DNA from 2 places in the Pseudoalteromonas sp. P1-30 genome. Region 2 is predicted to be linked to the other one. Evidence: predicted binding sites of a transcription regulator. Region 2 holds the regulator's gene; the other holds the start of a gene.

Region 1 (10,537 bases), on a different contig from region 2:
TGAAAAGTTTTACCTCGACTTACATCAATCTCCAGAGCTTTCATATCACGAACAAGAAACTGGCCAAAAAATAGCATCGCAATTAACAAACCTTGGGTTTGACGTAACAGATAATGTTGGCGGCTACGGTGTGGTAGGGATTTATAAAAATGGCACCGGCCCTACAATAATGATTCGTACTGATACTGATGGCCTACCAATCACAGAGCAAACCGGTAAAGCTTATGCATCTAAAGTACAAGTGACCAACGAGCATGGGAATAAAGTAGGTGTAATGCATGGCTGTGGCCACGATATACATATGAGCTCGTTTATTGGTACTGCTGAGCAACTTATTGCCCATAAAAATAAGTGGCAAGGAACGTTAATGATGGTTGCTCAACCTGCAGAAGAAGTTGGCGGTGGAGCAAAAGCCATGTTAAGTGAAGGCTTATTTAGTAAATATGCTAAACCTGATCATGTTATTGCGCTGCATGTTAGTGCCAGCGTGCCTGCGGGTAAGGTATCAATGAAAAATGAATACACCATGGCAAGTGTTGATTCAGTAGATATAACTATAAAAGGTAAAGGCGGACACGGCGCCTACCCACACACTACCGTAGACCCTGTAGTTATTGCGGCGCGTACGGTATTAGCATTACAAACAATCACAAGCCGCGAGCTTTCTCCACTTGAGCCTTCCGTTGTGACTGTGGGTTCTATTCATGGTGGCTCAAAGCATAATGTGATTTCCGATGAAGTAAAACTACAGCTTACGCTTAGAAGCTACAACCCAGAGGTACGTACGGCGCAAATAGCAGCAATAAAACGTATTACAGCGGGTATTGCTCAAAGTGCTGGCCTTACTGAGTCACACTACCCTGTTGTTCACGTTCATGAAGATGAATCTATTCCATCTACTTACAATAACCCTCAGCAAACTAATATAGTTAGGAGTGCTATTGCTGATGCAATTGGCGAAACTAATGTACTTGAGACAAAAGCGGTTATGGCTGGTGAAGATTTTGGACTGTACGGTAGAACTGATGAAAACATTCCTATTACGTTATTTTGGTTAGGTGGAGTAAACCAGCAGCAATATACAAATGCGATGAAAAGTAACCAAACACTTCCTTCATTACACTCAAGTAAATTTGCACCAGATTATAAAGTAGCATTACCGACCGGTATAAAAGCCATGAGTAACGCTGCAGTCGCATTATTTAATAAAAAATAAGCCGTATTTGAGAGCTCAGCGATTAAGTGGTTGCTGAGCTCTTTTTATAATTTGATTTTTTAAATGCTGCTTTTTTACCACCCTTAGCAAAGCGCTTTTTAGGTGGTGTTTTAGGTAGCTTTGAAAATACATGGCTATCACAACTAGCTGCTTGCTGTACAAAACCTTCAAGCTCCACCAGCAGTGGTTGTAAAAATTGTTGGTAGCTCATTGCTTGTTGAGCAATGTTGCCTAAACTCGCCTCCCATTTAGCGGTCAAATCGGGGCTAGCTAAACCCTCTGGTAAAACACTAATAAGTGCCAAGCCTGTTTGCGTTGCTTTAATTGATTTACCTTCGCGCTTTAAAAAACGACGCCTAAATAATAATTCAATAATGCCTGCGCGGGTTGCCTCTGTTCCTAACCCATCGGTCTCTTTGAGTATTTTTTTAATTTGTGAATCTTTCACATAACGACTAATGCCGGTCATGGCACTTAGCAATGTTGCATCAGTAAAATGAGACGGTGGCGTAGTGTGTTTTTCTACCACTTCACCTTTAGTGCAGTTAAGCGCCATGTCTTTTGTTAAATGAGGCAAGGTTGCTTCATCTTTTAGCTCGGCTTTGCCCATTAATACCTTAAATCCTAGGCTTACATCTTGCTTTGCATTGGCTTTAAATAAACCTCCCGCAATTGTTACCTCTACTTTAGTTTCGTTATAAATATAATCGGGGTAAAACTGAATTAAATAATGCCTACTAATAAGTTGATATACTTTTGCTTCATCAGGCGCCAAAGTCGCTGTTTTTAGTTGTTTAGCGGTAGGTACAATTGCATGGTGTGCAGCCACTTTTGCATCGTTAAAACATTTGCTGCGTTTTTTAGCGTCTGCCCCATTCACAAACTCAGTATTTTGACCGCCATTAGCTGCAATTGCTTTTAAAATTGCAGGCGCATCTAAATGATGCTCTTTAGGCAAATAACGATTATCAGAACGAGGGTAAGTAATTAACTTATGACGCTCATAAAGCGTTTGGCAAATATCGAGCACTTGCTGAGCTGCCATACCAAATGCCTTTGCAGCATCTATTTGCAGTGCCGATAAATTATAAGGCAGCGGCGCGCTTTGTTTTTTTTGTTTTTGTTCGAGCGCTGTAACCTCGCCTGGTTGATTGGCTATTCGCGAGGCGACGTTTTCGGCTAATGCATTATTTAAAACGCGGCCCTCTTCATCTTGGTACGGCTCGCAGGCTTTGCTTGGTACCCACTTGGCCACAAAGCTTTGCTGCTCAGGGGTTATTAAATGCGCCAACACTTCATAAAATGGTTTTGACACAAAGTTAGCTATTTCGTTATCACGGTTAACCACTAAACCTAAAATTGGGGTTTGTACGCGACCCACCGACAACACATTGCCAAAGCCTGCTTTTTGTCCCGCCAGCGTATAAGCACGCGTAAGGTTCATACCAAATAGCCAATCTGCACGTGAACGCGCAAGCGCCGACACACTAAGCGGAATAAATTCACGATTTGAACGCATGGCAGTAAGCGCTTTTTTTACCGCCGCTAAATTTAAATCACTTATAAGTAAACGCTGAATGCTTTGCTTTTTGGTTTTACTTATTTTGGCTTGCTCTATGACTTCATCAACCAACAATTGGCCTTCGCGATCGGGATCCCCCGCATGCACGAGTACTGATGCCTGCTTAATTAGCTTTTTTAAAATAGTTAATTGCTTACGCGTTTTCGTTTTTGCCTTGAGCTGCCATTGTTCTGGCACTATGGGGAGGTGTTCAAATTGCCACTTTTTAAAACGCGCATCATAATCATCAGGTTCAGCTTGCTCAAGTAAGTGCCCTATACACCACGAGACACAGTCACCATTAGCCACTTCTATATAACCATCGTGTTTTTTATGTGGTTTTGGCAATGCATCAGCAATAGCTCTGCCAAGTGATGGCTTTTCTGCGATATAGAGTTTCATGGGAGTTGCTCATTAACTGTTTATATGAACAGTAGTTTAGCACAGCTATTTAGAAGGTGGAGCGCTTTCTATTTTTGAGGGGGAATTACTTTTTTTAGCGAAAAGCATAATTAAAGGTAAATAACACACTATGACGGTGCCAATGTTGATAAAGGGCATTAACGTTTTGTAAATAATGGTGCTGTAAGCTAAATCCCAAAGGTGACGGTCAACTAATCTGAATAATTGTAGTATAGGTGCGCCAATAACCACTAACTGACCAATAACGCATTGCCATAAATAAACTTTATCTTTTATTCCCCAATAAGCTATTAACGCCATCCATATAATATCGGTAGCCGCCCAAACTAAATAACGATAGATATAAATATCGTCAAACTCTCTCAAGCTAGAGGCTGTTATCCCCCCAAAGAAGAAAAAAGCGACGGTCAGTAATGCAAATCTAAAGGCTAAGTAATCTTTAAATATAAAAAATATAAAAAGAGCCGGGCTTAGCATAAAGACCCAGCTTTTACTTAAAATACTAACGAAATACAAAAACCAATCAGGCAAAATGTTTTACCTTATTTTTCTTTTGTATCGTCGTCGGTACCATCACCATTACCTGGCATATCACAATATTTAATTATAACTTTCACAGCGCATCCATTACATATGTTAAGGAAATGTACTTTAAGCTAAAATAATGAGCTTGCCAAGATACTTTGGTGATCAAGTACCTTAAAAAGAAACTTAATTAGAAAAATTAGCGCCCGCTACTCGCCTAGCGCACATCAATAGGGTCTGACTCTTTAGCCTTACCTTGTAAGATTGATATTTCTACTCGGCGATTTCTACGCCTATCTTCGTTTGAATCATTCGGCACAAGTGGACGAGTATCAGCACGCCCTACTACCATCATGCGGTTTTTATCAAACCCTTGTACCGTTTGTAATTCGCTTGCGACTGCTACAGCACGCTTTGACGATAAGTCCCAGTTATTAATATATAACTCGTTAGAAACCTGAAAATCATCGGTGTGACCCGATACCGTAATTTCTCCAGGTACATCTTTTAATAACTCACCAATATCTTGAATTATGGGCTTAAACTTAGGTTGTAAAAAAGCACTGCCAGAGGGAAATGAGCCATTTTCACGGATACGAATAATGATTTGCTGCCCTAAAGATTCAAGCTCGATTGCACCATCGATAATTTGTTTTTCGAGCTGTTGCGCTATTTTTTTTACTAACTCGTTAGTTTGTTCTTGATCGGCGGCTGAAGTTGCTTGCTCTGAAGATTGCTGCTGCGATGTACTACGTGACTCGCCACCACGTTTATCGCCACGTTGCTCTTGTCTACCACCAGCAGAGCTTTCATCACCCGCTTGAAATTCTAACATTTGCTGGGTCATTTCAACGGTTTGTTGCTGAATGGTTTCTATCGGGGTAGGTTCAGGCTTACCAGGGGTAAATTCCATAGCAATAACCGAGGTCCCTTTAGGGATATCTTTTACTTCTATTTTGTTTTGCACACCAAATGCAAACTTCATCGAGCCTGCTATTTGCTTAAATTTAAGTACATCCATTTCTGAAAACGCGAGCAAAAGTACAAAAAAGCACATTAAAAGCGACATTAAGTCGGCAAATGTTCCCATCCAAGCAGGCAGACCTGGGGGTGGGCATTTGCACTCTTGATCAGACATGGTTACTCCTCGGTATCTACTTTGCGCTTAGACTCAGCAAGGTAGTTTTTCAAAATACCTTCAATTACTTTCGGGTTTTGGCCATCTTGAATACCTAAAATAGCATCCAGTATTAGACGCTGATTCATGGCTTCTTCGTCTTTACGAAGCTCCAGTTTTACCTGAATAGGAATAGCCACTACATTTGCTAAAAATGCACCATATAAAGTAGTTAATAATGCCACCGCCATTGCGGGGCCAATGGCTTTAGGGTCATCCATGTTAGATAACATAGCAACTAAGCCTATTAACGTTCCTATCATACCCATTGCTGGGGCTATATCGGCAAGTGACTTAAATAAACCGGCGCCCAGTTCGTGACGAGTTGTGGTTAAAGAAATGTCTTTTTGAAGCGTGGCACGAACTACATCAGCATCGTGGCCATCAACGAGCATATCTACACCTTTGCGCATAAAAGGGTTTGGTATTTCGGCTTCTTCGAGGGCTAAAAACCCCCCTTTACGGGCTGAATCAGCAAGTTCAACTGCTTTTTCAATCAGCTCTTCTGGCGATTCGATTTTAAACATAAATGCTTTACCAACAACCTTACCTATGCCCAAGAACTGCGACAAGGTAAAGTTTGATAACACAATAAATAGTGAGCCACCAAATACAATTACACTAGAAGGCGCATCGGCAAACATCCCCATTTCACCGCTACTACTCATAAACATGGACATGACAATTAAACCAATTGCGCCAAGGATCCCAATTATGGTTGCTAAATCCACATTTCCTCCAAAGTATTATACTTTGTTATTCAAACTTTTATTATTAACTGCTTATCGGCAAGATACTGAAATACTTAAGCCATTTTTGAAAAAAGTGTAAAACACTGTGTTTGGCCTAATTTTAGATCAAGATACCCTACTCGCCTAGCGACTGATTAATTTTATTGTACACAGTGAGCACTAATACGCATCTTATACATGGTAAAAATGCGATTTAAACTGATATAACTCAAAAAACAACGATCATCCTTTGACCTAGTTTAGCATTCCCCCTAAAATTGGCTCCTAAATTTATCATGCTGGCTGAAATTAAACATGGCGACTAAAAAACCTGAAAACCTAAGTTTTGAACAAGCACTCGAAGAACTATCAACCATTGTCGGTGAAATGGAACAAGGTGATTTATCGCTTGAACAGTCGTTAAAGCAATTTGAGCGTGGTATAGCCTTAGCTAACGCCTCAACGGGTAAGTTACAACAAGCAGAACAAAAAGTGTCTATTTTGATGGGTAATGACGTAAAAGCAGCGCTTACTTCATTTAACAACGATATGGAATAACCGTGAGCATACAAGAAAAAATAGAATGTGCTCAACAAGATGTCGTAAAGACCCTGCAACAGTACTTTGATCAACCCCTTGATACCGCACACACAGTAAAAGAAGCTACGCAGTACGGCTTATTTAACGGTGGCAAGCGTTTACGCCCCTTTTTAGTCTACGCAAGTGGTGAAATGCTTGGAGCTAATAAGCAAGATTTAGATATTCTTGCTGCTGCTATTGAGTGTATTCATAGCTACTCGTTGGTGCACGATGATTTACCAGCCATGGATGATGACGACCTTCGCCGTGGACGCCCAACTTGCCATATAGAGTTTGACGATGCGCATGCAATTTTAGCAGGCGATGCACTACAAACATTAGCCTTTGAACTTATCTCGGCTCACAATTTTACCTGCAGCGCATCAACACAAGTAAAAATGATCAGTGCACTGGCTAAAGCATCGGGGCTTGAAGGCATGGTCGGCGGTCAAGGGCTAGATATTGCAGCCACAGATAAAGTGATTACAGTACAACAGCTTGAACGAATTCATAGATTAAAAACGGGTGCCTTAATCAACTGTGCCATTACATTGGGTGCATTATGTAGCGAAAAAGCAGACAAACAAACCTTAGAAAACTTAAGTGTTTTTGGGTATGCTATAGGGCTGGCATTTCAAGTGCACGACGACATTTTAGATGTTGAAGGTGACACATTTACTTTAGGTAAGCCACAAGGCTCTGATTTAGCTGCTAATAAAGCAACTTATCCGGCCCTATTAGGTATGCAAGGTGCCAAGCAAATGGCGCAAAATTTAATAGAGCAAGCGCATCAAGCATTAAACAAAATAGATGCTGATACCTCTGTTCTAGCGGCGCTGGCAAACTACCTGATTAAACGTGACCATTGAGTGTTACATATACGTATTGCCATTTAGCACTGACATTATTACTCAACAGCGGTAACAACTAATAAGTTAGCACCGGTGTTAGCGAAGGATAAAATAAATACCATGACACTTGATAGTAGCAAGTATCCATTACTTAACTTGGTTGACGAACCAGCCCACTTACGCGATATAGCGCAAGATAAACTCCCTGCGTTTAGCAACGAGTTACGAGACTATTTACTCAACTCTGTTTCGCAAAGTAGCGGCCATTTAGCGTCTGGTTTAGGAACTGTTGAGCTTACCGTTGCTCTACATTATGTGTATAACACACCAGAAGATCGCCTTGTATGGGATGTAGGCCATCAAGCGTACCCGCATAAAATTTTAACGGGACGACGCGATTTAATGCATACAATTCGTCAAAAAGACGGATTACATCCATTCCCTTTTCGTGAAGAAAGCCAATACGATACCTTTAGCGTAGGCCATTCAAGTACCTCTATTTCGGCAGCACTTGGTATGTCTATTGCGGCTCAAAAAGAAGGCAAAGGCCGCAAAACTGTTGCCGTTATAGGCGATGGTGCCATTACAGCAGGTATGGCATTTGAAGCCATGAACCACTTAGGCGATGTAAAATCTGACATGTTAATCATTTTAAATGATAACGAAATGTCGATTTCTGAAAACGTCGGTGCGTTAACTAATCACTTTGCGCGTATTTTATCTGGCAGCTTTTACACAAATATTCGCGAAGGCAGTAAAAAGTTACTCTCTGGCGTGCCTCCTGTTAAAGAGCTTGCCAGTAAAGTAGAAGAGCACCTAAAAGGAATGGTTATTCCAGGTACCTTCTTTGAAGAACTAGGTCTTAATTACATTGGCCCAATTGATGGCCACGATGTAAATATGCTCGTAGATACACTGCGTAATATGCGTAATTTAAAAGGGCCTCAGCTTTTACATATAAAAACTCAAAAAGGAAAAGGCTATAAACCCGCAGAAGCTGATCCTATTGGCTATCACGGGGTGCCAAAGTTTGACCCTAATACATCAAGCTTACCTAAATCTAAACCTGGCGCCGCCACTTTCTCTAAGGTGTTTGGTGACTGGTTGTGTGATATGGCCGAGCAAGATAAAAAATTAATGGCTATTACCCCGGCAATGCGTGAAGGCTCAGGTATGGTGCGTTTTTCAAAAGAACACCCAGAGCAATATTTCGATGTAGCTATAGCTGAGCAGCACGCTGTCACATTGGCCGCCGGTTTTGCCTGTGAAGGGTTAAAACCCGTTGTAGCTATTTACTCGAGCTTTTTACAACGTGCGTATGATCAACTTATCCATGATGTTGCACTGCAAAACTTACCTGTGCTTTTTGCTATAGACCGCGCTGGTATTGTAGGCGCCGACGGCGAAACACACCAAGGTGCGTACGACTTAAGCTTTATGCGCTGTATTCCAAACATGGTTATTATGGCCCCAAGTGATACTAACGAGTGCCGCCGTATGCTTTATACCGGTTATAAGGCTAATTGCCCTGTAGCAGTTCGCTACCCTCGTGGTAGTGCCGGTACTGCCGATATTCAAAGCGAAATGACGCTACTAGAAATAGGCAAAGCCAATACCATTAAGCAAGGTGCTAAAATTGCTATTTTATCCTTTGGTACTTTGCTTGAAAACGCGCAACTTGCTGCAAATGAGCTAGGGGCAACGCTAGTTAATATGCGCTTTATTAAGCCACTTGATACAAGTTTATTAGATGAGCTTAGCCAAACTCATGATGTAATAGTAACGCTTGAAGACAACGCTATTTGTGGTGGCGCAGGCTCAGCGGTTAATGAATATTTAGCAGCGCAAAAAGCCAACCTAAAAGTGCTTAACTTAGGTATTCCTGATGAATTTATTAAGCACGGCACACAAGCGCAAATGCACGATGAAATGGGCTTAGGTGAACAAGGCATTTTAAATTCAATAAAATCGTTTATCGCTTAATTATTTTTGCTAGCTAGTTTTTAAAGGGAGCCCGATGGCTCCTTTTTTGTTTTTTATTTTTAAATATTTGCATCCAATGTGTATTTCTACGCGTTATCCCTATGAGGTTAACACAGTAAATAGTACGTACTGAGGAGTATAAACAGGCACGTTATTTACTTTCATTTGATGGAATATTAAAAGGTAAAAATGATGAAAAAAGCTAATTTAACTCACCTTCATACACAAAACAGTTCACTTAAACGCCCCCTTTATTTTTCAGCATTAGCGCTTGGGATAGTACTTGGTATTTCAGGGTGTAGCGGTGATGATGGAGAAAACGGTTTAGCCGGTACGCCGGGAGCAGATGGTCAAGATGGAAGCGATGGCACAAACGGTAACCCCGGCTTTAGTGCTGCCACGTTTATTTTAGCTAATAACGGTGAGCAAAACGCAGGCACTGTTGATTTAATAAACCAGAACGCTGCCAAATTAAAAACCTTTAATACCACTGCAAATGAAGGCGTAGCCTTTGATAGCCTCGGTAATTTAATACAAGCAAGCGACAGCGAAAATGGTAGCATTAAAACTATATGCCAACTTGTCAATCGCGATGATGGTGCAAGCTTTAGCACTAATCAAGACCGTGAAATTACAGGCCCTGCCACTACACTGGTTAATCCTAAGGGCATAGCGATTGCAAAAAATAGCGGGCTGATATTTATAGCTGATTTTGGTGCCATGCAAATTACCACATTTGGCAGTGCTGCAGCGGGAGATGCCGCGCCGCTTGCTACCACTGTTACCGAAGCCGCCCCGTGGGATGTTGATTATGACCACGTAAACGACCGACTTTATGTAGCACTTACCAACGGTGATGTCGCGGTTTATGATAATTTTGTAAGCGGTGAATTTACCGCTATGCCAAGTCGTACTATTACACCAAGCGATGCCGATGGTGTGCAAATATCGGTAAATATTCACGGTATTGTTTATGATGAAACCACCAATAAACTTATTTTATCGGATGTTGGTAGCGCATCAGATGCTACCGATGGCGCGCTTTTTGTTATAAATAATGCCTCAACTGCGCAAGGTAATACATCTGTTGCACGCAGTATTTCAGGCCCTGCGACTATGCTAGGCAACCCTGTAGATATTACCCTTGAGGGTAGCGATTTACGTGTGGCCGAAAAATCAAACGATGCAATTTTAGTGTTTAGTAATATATTTGCCGGTGAAAGTGGCGATATAGCGCCCGATTTAAGTACTGCGTCTACTAAGCCAGAGTCAATTACTAACACGCTAACTCAAAGCTCAATGGCTGATATATCAGATAGTACTGAGCCTAATATGGCGCTATTAGGCATAGCCGTATCCAGTAATCCAAGCACTGCGGGTGATACAACAGGCCAAATTAGCCGTTTAAATACAGCATTAAGTAGCGAACTTGCAAGCTATAATGCAAGCCAAACAATAGAAAGCGTTAGCTTTGATAAAGCAGGTAATAGC
Region 2 (10,537 bases):
CTGAAATTGCAGGCTAATTGTGGAATTTCCTTTTTCTGTTGTTATTCAATGGTTAAGTGATTTTTTACTGCCTTTAGTTCGCATCAGCTCTATGATCATGATTATGGCGGGCTTAGGCGCGCAAAACGTACCTACGAGCATTAAAATGGGGTTGGCGGTAGTGGTAACGTTTTTAGTTGTGCCAGCGCTGCCTCCTGCAACATTTACCAATTTATTTTCTTTTGAAATGGTGCTGGTGGTTATTCAGCAAATGTTGATAGGTGTTGCGATAGGGTTTGCCTCTACGCTAATGCTAAATACTTTTGTGCTTGCTGGGCAAATACTGGCAATGCAAACCGGTTTGGGCTTTGCCTCTGTTATAGACCCTTCAAATGGTGCGAGCGTGCCTGCAGTTGGCCAGTTTTACTTAATTTTAGCGACCTTGTTATTTTTTGTTTTTAATGGCCATTTAATGATGATTCAAATGGTGGTGCATAGTTTTTCGGTGTTGCCTATAAATGGCCAGTGGTGGGCTGTTGATCATTACTGGGACATAGTAACGTGGGGCAGCTGGATGTTTACCACTGCATTGGTATTGGCTTTAGCCCCTCTAACGGCCATGCTCATTATTAATATTTCATTTGGTATTATGACCCGCGCAGCACCGCAATTAAACATTTTCTCAATAGGTTTTCCGTTTACATTAGTTGCCGGTTTAATGATTATTTGGGCCACCTTGGGTAATTTTGTGACCCAATTTGAGTTTCAGTGGTTAAAAATGATTGAGCTAATGTGTAGCCTTGTTGGCTGTACGGAGTAGGAGGGGCAATGGCTGAAGATTCAGGACAAGAAAAAACAGAAGAACCCACCTCCAAAAAGCTCGAAGATGCTAAAAAGAAAGGCCAAATAGCACGCTCAAAAGAACTAGGTACTATGTTTGTACTTATTTTTTCTGCAATTTCGTTGCTGTTGTATGGGCCCGAAATAGGCAAAGGCTTATACAATATTATGGGCAGGATGCTGTCTTTAAATCGCAGTGAAACCTACGACACCACTAAAATGTTTGCGGTGTGGAGTGAGGTGGCCAGTGCGTTACTGTTTCCTATGGCGATGTTTGTTTTAATTATTGTTATTGCGGCATTTATAGGAAATACCTTACTCGGCGGCTTTAATTTTAGTTGGGAAGCCGCGGCACCTAAACCCAGTAAAATGTCGCCAATGAAGGGCTTTAAACGCATGTTTGGCCCACAAGCAGCGATAGAGCTTGTAAAATCTATATTGAAGTTTGCGCTGGTGGCTATTTTTGCGGTGTTTTTGATTCAAACTTTTTTTGATGAAATTTTGCATTTAAGTATTGAAAGCGCACCTAGTAATATAATTCATGCCCTTGAAATACTCTCGTGGATGTTTTTAGGGTTGTCGTGCACTTTGGTGATTATTGCCGCAATAGATGCGCCTTATCAGAGTTATAACCACAACAAACAACTTAAAATGACAATGCAGGAGATCAAAGACGAGTACAAAAACTCAGAGGGTGATCCGCAAATTAAAGCGCGAATAAGGCAAACACAAAGGCAAATGTCGCAGCGAAGAATGATGCAAGATGTCCCCGATGCCGACGTAATTGTAACCAATCCTACTCACTATTCTGTGGCGCTAAAATACGATACTGAGCGAGCAGGTGCACCGATTGTACTTGCCAAAGGGATAGATGAAATGGCTATGCAAATTCGTAAAATAGCCAAAGGTAACGAAGTACCGATTGTAGAATCTCCTATGCTTACGCGGGCGCTTTATCATACCGCCGAAATAGGCCAACAGATCCCAGATCAGCTATTTACCGCTGTCGCACAAGTTTTAGCCTATGTATTTCAGCTTAAACGGTTTAAAAAAGGGCGTGGTAAACGACCTATTCCGCTTAAGTCTAAACTGCCCATACCTGATGACTTCAAATACGATTAGAGTGTGTTGAGCTAACCACACTTTATAAATATCAACACGGGGCTGCAAATTCAAACCATAAAGCCCATACGCTCTTGTCTCTCACTTGCTTTAAATTTTGCATCAATACTCAATGAATCTATTGCTGACTCTATACTTGGAATAGTTATTGCAATTTCAGGCTAGTGTCAATTTATTGAATTGTAGAGTTATGGATTTTAAAGCGGTATTACAACAACTTAACAAAGATAAAAAAGAGTATGCCAAAGGTGTTGGCACACCGCTATTAGTACTTGCAGCGCTGGGTATGGTTATTTTACCGCTGCCGCCATTTCTTCTTGATATATTATTTTCATTTAATATTGCCCTTGCCTTAGTTGTTTTACTGGTGACTGTTTACACCATGAAACCCCTCGAATTTGGTATGTTTCCGGCGGTATTGTTAATCGCTACAATTATGCGTTTAGCCCTAAATGTTGCCAGTACACGCGTGGTGCTCCTTGAGGGTCACAACGGGGGCGATGCGGCTGGTAAGGTAATTGAAGCGTTTGGCTCAGTGGTTATTGGCGGAAACTACGCGGTAGGTTTAGTGGTGTTTTTAATTCTGATCATCATAAACTTTGTAGTAATAACCAAAGGTGCAGGGCGTATTTCTGAAGTATCGGCTCGTTTTACGTTAGACGCTATGCCGGGTAAGCAAATGGCGATTGATGCCGACTTAAACGCTGGCTTTATTAGTGCAGAGCAAGCACGTGAGCGCCGCAGTGAAGTAACCCGCGAAGCCGACTTTTACGGCTCTATGGATGGGGCGAGTAAGTTTGTAAAAGGCGATGCCATTGCCGGTATCGTGATATTAATTATTAATATTGTTGGCGGCTTATTTGTGGGCATGATCCAACACGACTTGAGCTTTAGCCGCGCAATGGAAGTATATACTTTACTTACCATTGGTGACGGCCTTGTGGCGCAGCTTCCTTCATTACTGCTCTCTATTGGTACTGCTATTGTTGTTACTCGCCAAAACGAATCACATAACATGGGTGAGCAATTTAAAGCCCAATTAGGTAACGAAAAATCATTATTTATCGCCTCAGGTATTTTAATCATTATGGGGTTGGTTCCGGGTATGCCTCATATTGCTTTTTTAAGTTTAGGCGCACTACTTGGCTACTTAGCTTACTTTACTCAGCAGCAAAAATTAAAAGCCGCTGCTCTAGCAGCCCAAGAGGCTGAAAGTGGTGCCGTTGCCGGTACTGGCGTTGCAAACAAGCAAGAGCAAAAAGAGCTTGGATGGGACGATGTACAACAAATTGACGTTATTGGCTTAGAAGTTGGCTACAGGCTTATTCCGCTTGTTGACCAATCTCAAGGTGGTGAGCTGCTCAACCGAATTAAAGGGGTGCGTAAAAAGCTATCTCAGGAGCTTGGCTTTTTAGTACCGCCTGTACATATTCGCGATAACTTAGAGTTAGACCCTAATGCGTACCGTATTACCATGATGGGGGTTTCAAGTGGTGAAGGCGAACTCAAACATGGCGATGAACTGGCCATAAACCCTGGGCAAGTATTTGGTCCTATTAAAGGGGTTGAAACCAAAGACCCAGCATTTGGCCTAGATGCGGTATGGATAAAGCCTGATCAAAAAGACGAAGCACAGTCACTAGGTTACACCGTGGTCGACTCAGCCACTGTGGTAGCCACCCACATTAGCCAGTTATTAACTAACAGTGCCGCATTATTGCTAGGGCATGAGGAGGTTCAAAACCTGCTTGATATGTTAGCTAAAAGCCATCCACGTTTAGTAGAAGGGTTAGTGCCAGAAGTACTACCACTGACAACCGTTGTAAAAGTACTGCAAAATTTATTAAACGAAGGGGTGGCTATTCGTGATATGCGCTCTATTGTTCAAACCCTTGTAGAGTACGGCCCACGTAGTCAAGATGCCGATGTTTTAACAGCTGCAGTGCGTATTTCGCTGCGCCGTTTAATAGTTCAAGACGCTGTGGGAATGTCATCAGAAATCCCTGTCATAACCTTGGCGCCTGAGTTGGAACAGATGTTGCATCAGTCATTACAAAATGCAGGCGACGAAGGTGCCGGAATAGAACCAAGCCTTGCTGAGCGACTTCAAACATCATTAAACGAAGCGCATCAGAATCAAGAAATGGCCGGAGAACCTTCAATATTGCTAACGTCAGGAATGTTACGCACTGTGTTATCTCGCTTTGTTAAGTACACCATACCGGGTTTAAGGGTGATGTCTTATCAAGAGGTACCAGATGAAAGACAGATCAAGATTGTCAGCTCAGTAGGCCAACAATAAAGATTTTAACAGGGGTTGAACCATGAAGATTAAACGTTTTTTTGCCAAAGATATGCGCACCGCACTGAAAGAAGTTAAAGATGAGCTAGGTGTTGATGCCGTTATTATGTCGAACAAAAAACTCGCTAATGGTGTAGAAATTGTTGCCGCAGTAGATTACGACAAAGCAGCCCCTAAAGCCGCAGCACAACCACAGGCAGCGCCTGCTTCGCAAAGAGCCGTGCAACAGCCTACTCATAACTTTGTAAAGCCAGAGCCTAAGCGTGCGCAACCTGAGCCACAAGCAAAAGTAGCAGATAGCTTACAAGCTTTATTAGAGCGCCAGTCGCCACGCCCTCGCTCTCCTGAGCTAGCCTCTATGTTTTCGCAATCAGGTATTGATACGTCTGAGCATTACCAAGAGCCAGCACAGCCACGTACGACAAATATGTTTGCACGCGAAAATGAAGCGCCAAAACGCATGCAAACCCAAGCAGACAGCCTAGGCTTTGATGACTTAGATCAAGACTTTGACGAGTTAGATGCGCCGGTTGCACCGCGTAGTCAAGCTAATAACAACGAAAGCGCCCAAATGAGCGCGATGCGTGATGAAATGAACGCAATTCGCCAGTTATTAGAACACCAAGTATCGGGTTTAATGCAGCAAGATATGGCACGTCGCGACCCTACACGTGCATGCATGATTGACCGTTTAGTTGGCATGGGAATAGATAAAGACGTTGCAGAGCAAATGGCGTGTTTTATTCCAGATGACGTATCGCGTCAGCAAGGTTGGAAAGCATTATTGCAAATGGTTGAAGATCAAATGCAAACCACCAATAACGAAATTCTTCGCCAAGGAGGTGTGTACGCCCTTGTTGGGCCTACTGGTGTAGGTAAAACAACCACAGTAGCTAAACTTGCCGCATTAGGCGCACAAAAGTATGGCGCCGACAAAGTTGCCCTAATCACCACTGATACATACAGAATTGGTGCTTATGAGCAGCTTGCAACATATGGTCGTATTATTGGTTGTGGTGTTAAACAAGTAAAAGATGCCAATGAATTAGCTGAAGTTTTATATCATTTACGCAATAAGCGTCTAGTATTAATTGATACAGCGGGTATGAGCCAACGTGATTTACGCCTTACAGAGCAATTAAATACGTTAATGCGCAACCAGCGAGTAGATATACGTAGTTATTTAGTATTAAGTGCCACAGCACAAATAAATGTACTGCAAGAAACCGTAAGACATTTTAAAAAGGTTCAGCTAAGCGGTTGTATTTTCACTAAGTTAGATGAATCATTAAGTTTAGGTGAGATTATTAGTATAGCGATTCAAAATCGCCTTCCAATAGGGTATCTTACTAATGGTCAGCGTGTACCAGAAGATATTCGCGTTGCAAATGCTGAAAAACTAGTAAAAAAAGCTGAGCAATTGTATTTAAAAAGAGCAAAAGCACAACATTCAAGGCACCAAGCAGTGGCGCCAAGCACAGTAGGGATGTATGATTAACACAGTATTAGATCAAGCAAGCGGCCTGCGCAAAATGAGTCAAAACAACAACAACGGCGTAAAAGTTATCGCTGTCACCGGCGGTAAAGGAGGGGTGGGTAAAACCAATGTCTCTTTAAATACTGCTATTGCTTTAGGGCAGCAGGGTAATCGTGTATTAGTATTAGATGCCGATTTAGGCCTAGCTAATTGTGATGTAATGCTAGGACTACGTGTTGAAAAAAACTTATCTCATGTCCTTTCAGGCGAGTGCGAACTTGACGAGATTTTAGTTGAAGGCCCAGGCGGTATTAAAATCGTGCCTGCTACATCAGGCTCGCAAAGTATGGTGGAGCTAACCCCATCTGAGCATGCTGGGTTAATTCGTGCCTTTAGTGAGCTTAATACCGAATTTGATATTTTAATTGTAGATACCGCCGCTGGTATTTCTGACATGGTGCTGAGTTTTTCTCGTGCAGCGCAAGATGTCATGGTGGTGGTGTGTGACGAGCCGACCTCTATTACTGATGCCTACGCGCTTATTAAAGTACTTAGCCGCGAACATGGCGTTTATAAATTTAAAATTGTTGCAAACATGGTGCGCAGTATGCGCGAGGGCCAAGAGCTTTTTGCAAAGCTCTCTAAAGTAACAGACCGCTTTTTAGATGTGTCTATGGAGCTTGTTGCGACTATTCCATATGATGAAAATATGCGTAAATCTACGCGTAAACAAAAAGTAATTGTCGATCTTTTCCCTAATTCACCAGCAGCAGTCGCGTTTAAAACATTAGCGACAAAAGCAGTAAAATGGCCTATACCTAATCAACCTTCAGGACATTTAGAGTTTTTCATTGAGAAGCTAGTAAACGGCTGATTATGACAACATCGGTGAAAAGAGCTATGGGATATCAATCAACACAAAATTTAAATGTGATTGTTGAAAAGCACGCGTCGCTTGTCAAAAAAGTGGCGTGCCATTTAATAGCTCGTCTTCCTCCTAGCGTTCAGCTTGATGACTTAATTCAATCGGGAATGATTGGCCTTATCGAGGCCTCAAAAAACTTTGACGCCAGTAAAGGGGCAAGCTTTGAAACGTTTGCTGGTATTCGTATTCGCGGCGCTATGCTTGATGAAATGCGCAGAGGGGATTGGGCACCACGTTCGGTGCACCGTAAAAGCCGATTAGTAGCCGAAACTATCACAGAATTAGAAAATAGCTTAAATAGAGAACCAAAAGATACTGAAGTAGCTGAAAAACTTGATATTTCGCTAGAAGAATACCATCATATTTTAAATGATGTTAATTCCAGTAAAGTGCTTGGTATAGAAGACCTAGGGGTAGATGAAGATGTTATTAGCCCTGCAGGTCAAGATTTAGCGCTAGACAAACCATTTAATAATGTTAAAAATGAACGGTTTAATAATTCATTGTTAGAGGCAATAAAGTCTTTACCAGAGCGAGATGCAATGGTGCTTTCTTTGTATTACAACGATGAAATGAATTTAAAAGAAATTGGGCATATACTCGATGTAAGTGAATCGCGTGTAAGTCAGATACATGGTCAGGCGATGATTAAGCTCAAAGCAAAAATCAATGACTGGATAAACTAGTAGTAAGTAAATTATAGGTTAAGACCTCACCGGAGGATGTTTTGGATAAAAACATGAAAATTCTTGTTGTTGATGATTTCTCTACAATGAGACGTATTATAAAAAATCTGTTGCGTGACCTAGGGTTCACGAATGTTCAAGAAGCTGACGATGGTTCTACAGCATTACCTATGTTGCAAAATCAGGTTTTTGACTTTGTTGTAACCGATTGGAACATGCCAGGCATGCAGGGTATTGACTTGCTAAGAGCCATTAGAGCTGACGAAAAATTAAAACATATTCCGGTTTTAATGGTGACGGCAGAAGCTAAAAAAGAACAAATAATAGCGGCAGCGCAAGCAGGTGTTAATGGCTATATTGTTAAGCCATTTACTGCTGGTACTTTGAAAACTAAATTAGAAAAAGTGTTTGAACGCTTAGGTTAATGAGAGGAGAGGCTTATGTCAGCACCAGCTGCGCCTCAAATTACTTTAGAACAAGCTCGTCAGCTCGTCGTTTTTTTAGAAAATGGTGAGCAAGATAAAGCAGATCAATTAATTTTAGATACTGCCTCTCAAGAGCAATCGCAGCTTTTTGCTGAAGTAGGTAAGTTAACACGCCAATTACACGAAGCCCTTAAAAGCTTTGAACTTGATACGCGTTTAACCGATTTAACCACTGATGCAATTCCGGATGCGAAAAAGCGCTTAAACTATGTCATGGAAATGACAGAAAATGCAGCTAATAAGACAATGGATGCGGTCGAAGCAAGCCTCCCTATTGCGCAGCAGCTAGCAGATGAAATTGCACATATTAAGCCTACTTGGGATAGGCTTATGAACCGCGAAATAGAGCTGGGCGAGTTTAAAACCTTATGCCACAGCATCGACAAGTTTATGAACAGCTCTCATCATAAAACCGATGAGTTGCAAACTTTAATGACTAATGTACTAATGGCGCAGGATTTTCAAGATTTAACCGGCCAGGTTATCCGCCGTGTAATTGAATTAGTCAGAGAAGTAGAAGAAAGTTTAATCCACCTTTTAACAGCATTTGCTGCACAAGATGACAGCATTGCTGAAAGTAAAGAACAACAAGAAACAGAAGAACAGGTTGCCGCACAAACATTAGCAGGTCCTGAAGGCCCTATTATTGATAAAGAGTCGCGAAATGATGTTGTATCTGACCAAGACGAGGTCGATGACCTATTATCAAGTTTGGGCTTCTAAGAGGAGAGTAACTGCATGAGCTTTGAAGTCGATGAAGATATTTTACAAGACTTTCTTGTAGAGGCCGGAGAAATCCTAGAGCTTTTATCTGAACAGTTAGTTGAGCTAGAAAATAACCCAGAAGATACTGAGTTACTAAATGCTATTTTTAGGGGCTTTCATACCGTAAAAGGGGGAGCAGGCTTTTTAGCTATGACTGAGCTTGTTGATGCCTGTCATGGTGCTGAAAACGTATTTGATCTCTTACGCCAAGGGGTTAGAACCGTTAATTCAGAATTAATGGATGTGATTTTACAAGCACTAGATACCATTAATGAAATGTTTGCCACTATTCAAAACCGCGAACAGCCAGACCCAGCAGACCCTCAATTATTAGAAACCCTTCATAAACTTGGCCAACCGCCTACGGATGACGAGCTTACTGAAACAACCCCCGAAGTTGTTGAACAAGAACCCGGAGCTCCCGTTAGCGCAACAGATGATGAAGACCCATTTGCATTTGATGAACTATTTGATGTGGCAGGTTCAAGCCCTTCAGCAGATAGCACGCAAATTGACGAAATTACAGAAGATGAATTTGAAAGCTTACTCGATGAGTTACACGGCAAAGGCCAAAGCCCGGTGTCGCAACCAAGTGCAAGTGCAGAGCCAGATTCAAGTTCAGATATTACCGATGATGAATTTGACAGTTTATTAGATGAATTACACGGTGTAGGTAGTTTTGGTCCAGTTGCAGGAGATACTTCAAGCAGTGAGCCAGAAGTAAAGCACACAGCACCACCAGCGGCTGTTACAAATGATAGCGGTGATGATGAAATCAGCGATGATGAATTTGAAGCACTGCTTGATGAACTGCATGGTAAAGGCGCCGCACCAGAATCAAAAGAAGCTGACACACCTGCACCGCAGCCACCTAAGGCTGCACCTGTAGCTCAAACGCCAGCAAAACCTACGCCAGAAAAGCCTACGCCAGCACCTGCAGCAAAACAAGCTCCGGCGGCTAAAGCCGCTGCGCCTACACCTAAAGTGGCTGAAAAACCAGCGAGTAGCGCTGCACCTAAAAAAGCTACGCCTCCACCTGCTGAAACCACAGTACGTGTTGATACAAAGCGTTTAGATCAAATAATGAATATGGTTGGCGAGTTGGTATTAGTACGAAATAGGTTGGTCAGTTTAGCGACCAATACAGACAGTGAAGCGATGGGTAAGGCGATATCAAATCTTGATGTGGTTACTGCTGATATTCAAGGTGCAGTAATGCAAACGCGAATGCAGCCTATCAAAAAAGTGTTTGGCCGATTCCCTCGCGTAGTACGTGACTTAGCCCGTAGCTTAAATAAAGAAATTGATTTACAGCTTGTAGGTGAAGAAACCGATTTAGATAAAAACTTAGTTGAGGCACTGGCCGACCCGTTGGTGCATTTAGTACGAAACTCAGTTGACCATGGTATTGAGATGCCAGCAGCGCGTGAAGCTGCGGGTAAGCCTAGAACCGGTAACGTTACATTATCGGCTTCGCAAGAAGGCGACCATATTTTGTTAACCATTAAAGATGATGGTGCAGGTATGGATGCGGAAAAACTGAAAAAAATAGCGATCAGTAAAGGCGTTATTGACCATGATCAGGCAAGTCGCTTATCAGATACAGAAGCGTATAACTTAATATTTGCACCAGGCTTTTCGACCAAAGAAGAGATATCTGATATTTCTGGCCGTGGCGTAGGCATGGATGTAGTAAAAACTAAAATTACGCAGCTTAATGGCTCTGTGAGTATACAGTCAGAGTTGGGCGTAGGGACTATTTTAGAAATAAAAGTACCATTAACACTGGCTATTTTACCTACGCTGATGGTTATTGTTGGTGAGCAAACGTTTGCGTTACCACTTGCTGGTGTGAGTGAAATATTCCACTTAGATTTAACCAAAACCAATGTTGTAGATGGTCAGCTTACAATTATTGTTCGTAAAAAAGCGATACCGCTATTTTACTTAGAGCAT

What was found. Region 2 encodes FliA, which starts transcription of late flagellar genes. Its sites were predicted from a motif close to CTAAAGNTNNNNNNNNNNNNGCCGATA; they were not measured.
Region 1: a site for FliA is predicted at 5,686-5,712, ahead of pomA (flagellar motor protein PomA). Genes of this name have one in related genera too.

What each region holds. Positions count from the first base shown of each region.
Region 1 is NZ_LKBC01000012.1:1,488-12,024, forward strand. It holds gene AN395_RS15195 (M20 family metallopeptidase) at 1-1,216, shown strand, start outside; gene AN395_RS15200 (DNA topoisomerase III) at 1,239-3,179, opposite strand; gene AN395_RS15205 (hypothetical protein) at 3,225-3,731, opposite strand; gene AN395_RS15210 (flagellar motor protein MotB) at 3,943-4,863, opposite strand; gene pomA (flagellar motor protein PomA) at 4,866-5,633, opposite strand; gene AN395_RS15220 (exodeoxyribonuclease VII small subunit) at 5,949-6,191, shown strand; gene ispA ((2E,6E)-farnesyl diphosphate synthase) at 6,194-7,081, shown strand; gene dxs (1-deoxy-D-xylulose-5-phosphate synthase) at 7,184-9,046, shown strand; gene AN395_RS15235 (hypothetical protein) at 9,239-10,537, shown strand, end outside.
Region 2 is NZ_LKBC01000005.1:78,121-88,657, forward strand. It holds gene fliQ (flagellar biosynthesis protein FliQ) at 1-17, shown strand, start outside; gene fliR (flagellar biosynthetic protein FliR) at 20-799, shown strand; gene flhB (flagellar biosynthesis protein FlhB) at 808-1,941, shown strand; gene flhA (flagellar biosynthesis protein FlhA) at 2,132-4,243, shown strand; gene flhF (flagellar biosynthesis protein FlhF) at 4,266-5,741, shown strand; gene AN395_RS10750 (MinD/ParA family protein) at 5,734-6,594, shown strand; gene AN395_RS10755 (RNA polymerase sigma factor FliA) at 6,621-7,331, shown strand; gene cheY (chemotaxis response regulator CheY) at 7,373-7,756, shown strand; gene AN395_RS10765 (protein phosphatase CheZ) at 7,772-8,539, shown strand; gene AN395_RS10770 (chemotaxis protein CheA) at 8,555-10,537, shown strand, end outside.